Saccharophagus degradans 2-40: one gene and its partner. The protein of the gene in region 1 binds, or shares a complex with, the protein of each later gene. Links are inferred from orthologs where the notes say so. Each region holds a gene or a part of one and is shown in the gene's direction. Other genes may lie near its edges.

Region 1 (2,806 bases):
TGCATTGTGATCTTTTTAGTGCCTCGCCCGCCGCAAGTAGGGCACTCTCACCGCGACAGTGGCGCGGTGCCAGAGCTTATTATGCAAACCCTTAAAAACACCGAGCTGCTGCGTTTAAATTTCGGTATTTTTACTTTGCACGCGTTGCTAATGGCCTGTTTCTTGGCAATTCCTGTTGTAGTGGAAAGTAGTTTAGGTATTCCTCGGGGTAAGCATTGGCAGGTTTACTTGCCAATGTTGGCTATCGCGTTGGGCGTAGTGCTGCCGCTCATTATGGTTGCTGAGCGCAATCGCAAGTTAAAGCCCGTTTTCTTGTTTGCCATTGCTGTGCTTGTTGTTTCGCAAGCTAGCTTAGCGGTTGTTCCGTTGGCGGGCTGGCCGTTTTTATTGCTAATGCTGCTGTTTTTCGTGGCGTTTAACCTGCTGGAGGCTTGTTTGCCTTCGTTGGTCAGTAAGCTTGCACCTGTAGGTGCCAAAGGCACGGCGATGGGGGTGTATTCCACTAGCCAGTTTTTAGGGGCGTTTATTGGCGGGTCTGTTGGAGGTTACATTTTTACCCTGTGGGGTATGGATGGCCTGTTCGCTGCTGGCGCGCTTTGCGCTGCCGCTTGGTTCGCAGTAGCTGCATCTATGCGCACTCCGCGCCACTTAAGCAGCATGTGTATGGGCGTTCAGCGTGAAAGCGGCGCACAGTGTGCGATTGATGTACTCACATTGCCGGGCGTAGTAGAGGCTCTGTGGGTCGAGCAGGAAGGTTTGTTGTATTTAAAAGTAGATAATCGAGAGCTGGATAGGTCCCAGTTGGATGATTTGATTGCGGCGCAATAAAGCGCCATCATAGACGGGCTTTTCAGCAATGATCTAGAATAGCCGTTTGACATTCGCATAGCGATATTAAAGATTGGGTGCCTGCCGTCATACGGGGCCTATATCTATCGCGATGGCACTACATAATTTGGAGGAATCATGGCGCAACGAGGTGTAAATAAAGTCATTATTGTTGGTAATCTAGGGCAAGACCCAGAAACCAAATACACTGCCAGTGGCGCAGCAATTACTAACGTAAGTATTGCAACGTCAGAAACATGGAAGGATAAGCAAACCGGTCAAGCGCAAGAGCGCACTGAATGGCACCGAGTAGTGTTTTTTAATCGCTTAGCGGAAATTGCCGGCGAATATTTACGCAAGGGCAGCAAAGTTTATATCGAAGGCGCTCTGCGTACACGCAAGTGGCAAGATCAAGGTGGCCAAGATCGTTACACTACTGAAATTGTCGCGAACGAGATGCAAATGCTCGACTCTCGCGGTGGCAGCGATGACAGTATGGGCGGCGGTTATCAAAATGCCCCTAGTCGCCCAGCGCCTGCTCAAGCCCCTGCCCAGCAAGGTGGTGGTGCGCCAGCATACGGCGGCGGTCGTCCACAGCCTGCTCCAGCCCCAGCTGCGCCTCCTGCGCCAGACATGGACAGCTTTGACGACGATATTCCATTCTAAAAACATAACGTTTTGCAGGTAAGCCCTAAGTTCTTTAGGGCTTTTCTTTTTGCTCGCTTAATGGAGCTACCTTTTGGCTTTTAAAATACTATCTTGGTGTCCTAATCGTGAGCTCGAGGCTGTGCTGTCGGCAACACTCGAAGATTTACCGTACGAAATTGTTGTGCAGGATGATGCCCAAGCTTCTAACCCCGCGGCTAGGGAGCAGTGGCTGGAGTCTGTGCGCCCCAACGCGATAATCAGTTTACTGCCTTCTACTCTTGCAGATATCGATGACGCTTATCTCGAGCAAGTGAGCCAAGTGGTGGCTTACTGTGCAGTGAATAATGTTCCTATTATTCAAGTCTCCTCATACCGTGTTTTTGGTGAAGGCTATTCTGTTACTGCTCTGCAGGAAGATGCAGAGCCCGGTGCGCAGGATGAGCTGGGGGTGAGGCTTAATAAGCTAGAAGCACTGTACGCTAACCTTTCTCAAAAAATTATCGTGCGCACTGGGTGGTTGTTAAATAGCGCCGTCGATAGTGTCTTTGCGCAATTAATTCCGCCGCTGCTTGAGCGCGATAGCAAGTTGGTTGTATCGGATCATCACTTTGGCTGCCCTTTACCGAAAGAGTTTTTGGCCAAGGCCTTGGTTGCCATGTCGCAGCAAATACTTTGTGGGGCTGAAAACTGGGGTGTGTTCCACCTACACAGTGCAGATAGTTGCTCTGAAGCCGAGCTGGGTGACCAGTTGGTGCGTGTATTTAATGCCGATTATCAGCAAGACTTGCAGTTGCCAACTGTTGCCAGTAAAGACGACAGTCGATACCACTTTGTGGGTAGTGCAAATATTCTAGGGCGTCGCTGTACCGATAACTTTGGCATCCAATTGCCCACGTGGCGAAAGGGCTTTAAGAACCTTGTGGCACAATGGTTGAAAGGTAATGCTCAATATAGCCATCTGCTCGATTTAAAAGCATCAGATAAAAAGTAAGTTTGCTGATTGAGCAAATTAGTTTGCCAATAAAAAAGGCCGCTTAAGTAAGCGGCCTTTTTAGTTTTCGCGAATACGCTTGTAGTTAAACGGAGTTAAGCGGAATACTTTTTGAAAACTAATGTGGCGTTGGTGCCGCCGAAGCCAAAGCTGTTGGACATGGCGCTTTCGATGTTGGCATCTTTCGATGCGGTAACAATCGGCATGCCTTCAGCAGCTGGGTCGATGGTTTCAACGTTGGCTGAGCCGGCAATAAAGTTATTGTTCATCATTAGCATGGTGTAGATAGCTTCTTGAACGCCGGTTGCGCCGAGGCTGTGACCAGTTAAAGATTTGGTG
Region 2 (2,979 bases), 1.8 Mb from region 1 along the record:
AACGCGGAACTGCTCTGCAACCTGCTCAATGCTGCCGATACTGTCGGTAAGCTTCTTCAGTAGGCCATCTTCAAGTGAGTAAATCCAGCCGTGTACAGTAAGCTCTCGGCCTTCTTTCCATGCGTTTTGCACAGCGGGTAGCGCAGTTACATTTAGCGCCTGTTGCTTAACGTTTAGCTCACATAACCGGTTCAAGCGCTCTTTCTCGTCGGTAATGTTTTCTAGCTCGGCTTTTTGTTTTTGGTACACATCGCGGATATTGCGAATCCAGTGGTCTACCAAGCCAAATTGTTGATTGGTGAGCGCGGCTGCCACACCGCCACAGCCGTAGTGGCCAGTTACAATAATGTGCTTAACTTTAAGAACCGATACCGCATAGTGAATTACAGAAAGGCAGTTTAGGTCGGTGTGTACCACACAGTTAGCAATGTTGCGATGTACAAACATTTCACCTGGCATTAAGCCAACAATTTGGTTGGCGGGTACGCGGCTATCAGAGCAGCCAATCCACAAGTACTCAGGGAACTGTTGTGCAGAAAGTTTTTCGAAAAAGTGCGGGTCTTCGGCCTTAATTGCTTCTGCCCAATCTTTGTTGCTCTGGAAAAGATTATCTAAATCGTTCATAGTGCCTCAACTCTATTATGCACACCAACGGTGCGCGGTTCGCCATTGCATTGTCGTACTGGCGCGCAAGTATAACGCAAAAAAAACAGGAAGCGGAGCATGCAAAAAACATTTTATTGGCACGACTACGAAACATGGGGCGCAAACCCTGCTGTAGATCGGCCTAGCCAATTTGCTGGCGTGCGCACCGATATGGATCTAAATATTATTGGCGAGCCACTGGTAATATATTGCAAGCCACCAGAGGATATTTGGCCTAACCCCGAAGCCTGTTTAGTGACAGGGCTTACACCGCAAGAAACCCTCGCTAAAGGCGTAACTGAGCGCGAATTTATTAAACAAATACATCGCGAATTGGCCAAACCGGGCACCTGTGGTGTGGGCTATAATTCTATTCGTTTTGATGATGAAGTTACCCGTTATACGTTGTACCGCAATTATTTTGACCCCTACGAGCGCGAGTGGCGCAACGGTAATTCGCGCTGGGATATTATTGATATGGTGCGCCTATGCTATGCATTGCGGCCAGAAGGCATAGAATGGCCGGTTGTGGACGGCAAGCCAAGTTTTAGATTAGAAAACTTAACTAAAGTAAATGGCATTGTGCATGCGTCGGCGCACGATGCGTATTCCGATGTTGAGGCTACCATTAAACTGGCGCGTTTGGTTCGTGAAAAGCAGCCTGCTTTGTATGAGCATGTTGTCAATAATCGCGGTAAGCGTGAGGCAACTAAGTTGTTGGATGTGGCAAGTAAAAAGCCAATGCTACATATCTCATCAAAGTTTTCATCCGAAAATGGCTGTGCCGGTTTGATAGCGCCTTTGGCTTATCATCCCGTTAACAAAAATGCAGTAATAGTTATTAATTTAAATGCCGACCCGAAACCACTTTTTGATTTGTCTGCAGATGAGATTAGAGCGCGTATATTTACCGCAACCAAAGATTTACCCGAAGGCGTAGAACGCTTGCCGGTTAAGTTAATTCATTTAAATAAATGCCCCATACTTCTAACGCCTAAAATACTAGACGAACAGGCGCAGGCGCGATTGGGTATAGATAAGGCACAGTGCGAAAAGCATTGGTCGCAGTTGCAGCGTATGGATATAACAGAAAAGCTGCAGCAGGTATTTGCCACAAACGAGTTTGAAGGTAGCTTAGACCCAGAGCGTATGCTGTACGACGGCTTTGTGGGTGACACAGATAAATACGTAATGGCAGATGTGCGCAAGGCGAATGGCGCGGAACTATCGAAACACAATTTTGTATTTAGTGATAAGCGGTTAAACGATATGTTGCTGCGTTATAAGGCGCGTAATTTTCCTGACGATTTAACCGATAGCGAGCGGGCCGAGTGGCGAGAGTTTGTAAGCCAGCGGTTAAAAGACGGTGGCGATGGGGTGTTATCGTTAAGCGAGCTAAACGACAAGCTTGTAAATATACGAGCAGAGCTAGAGCAGCAGCAAGACCAAAGCCCAGAGCAAATAGCTAAAAAATTAGATATTATTAAAGCGCTGGAGCAATACGTAAGTAAACAAAGCCAATTAATAATAAGGTAGGGGTTAGCCTTTAGCTTTAATAAGGCTGTTTAAAGTAAGGCGGCCCATTTCTGGGTTGGCGTTAATATCGCGGCGTGCATCTAAATTACCCGCGTGTAAGTAATTGCCGCGATAAACAACTAGCCTGTTAAATTTAAATTCTATGCTGGCAATGCGCTCAAATAGCGTGTTGCTGCCATTCATATAGCGAATGAGTTTTTTCCCTTCCTGTATTGCCTGTTGCTTAACCTCGGCGAAATATTGTTTCACGTTGGTTGGGTTGATGCTCTCTAAGCCAGATTCTATATGCCGATAAAACCCAGTGCCACCAAAAGGTTGCGTTGCGATGTAATGCACCACTGCAAATTGATTGGCATCTGGTGCATCGATATGTGGGATACACTGAATGGGTCTGAGGGTTTCCTGTGGTTGTGCGGGCAGTGAATAGGCGCTTACCCCGAGTTCTAGCTCAGTAGCAGAGGACAGGCTAAAGGTGTCTATTATTGGTTGGTGCAGCAGTGCATTAAGTTGCTTTTTATAATCTTCTGGCGCGGGCGCGCGTATACCTGGATAAAAGTTGGTGTCGTCACCAACGAAGTATTTGGAAAGCCCTGCATTGCGAAGTTGGTCGCAATGGGCAAATGCATTGTCGATTATTAAAATACGATTTTTTTCATTGCCGTACTCAATTACCTCAATGTGCGGTGAGGGCGAGCCAGCAGTGGGGTGCTGTTTAGTTGCGTGCGGCTGTTGGCTTGGCTGTGGTGCTTGTGTTGTCTGCTGAGTTTGCCTAGTCACTTAGCTTTTTTAACCTTTCAT

Evidence for each region. Proteins that work in one complex are often made in the same cells at the same time.
Region 2: the proteins of ssb (region 1) and sbcB are in contact, whole or in part, in a crystal structure (PDB 3C94), measured with the Escherichia coli proteins. The link is inferred for Saccharophagus degradans 2-40 from one-to-one orthologs.

Annotation. Positions count from the first base shown.
Region 1 is NC_007912.1:1,277,444-1,280,249, forward strand. Bases 1-2,730 are described here. They hold ssb (single-stranded DNA-binding protein), read left to right. Parts: upstream 1-966; coding sequence 967-1,494; downstream 1,495-2,730. Other genes in these bases: SDE_RS05240 (MFS transporter), read left to right, coding at 1-828; SDE_RS05250 (sugar nucleotide-binding protein), read left to right, coding at 1,568-2,467; fabB (beta-ketoacyl-ACP synthase I), read right to left, coding at 2,563-2,730. Also shown: more of fabB, read right to left, coding at 2,731-2,806. UniProt on the Escherichia coli protein: Plays an important role in DNA replication, recombination and repair. Binds to ssDNA and to an array of partner proteins to recruit them to their sites of action during DNA metabolism. Acts as a sliding platform that migrates on DNA via reptation.
Region 2 is NC_007912.1:3,035,283-3,038,261, reverse strand. What follows is about bases 50-2,952. They hold sbcB (exodeoxyribonuclease I), read left to right. Parts: upstream 50-723; coding sequence 724-2,181; downstream 2,182-2,952. Other genes in these bases: SDE_RS12525 (SapC family protein), read right to left, coding at 2,951-2,952; SDE_RS12530 (DUF6445 family protein), read right to left, coding at 2,185-2,952; can (carbonate dehydratase), read right to left, coding at 50-624. In the rest of the region: more of can, read right to left, coding at 1-49; more of SDE_RS12530, read right to left, coding at 2,953-2,958; more of SDE_RS12525, read right to left, coding at 2,953-2,979. UniProt on the Escherichia coli protein: Degrades single-stranded DNA (ssDNA) in a highly processive manner.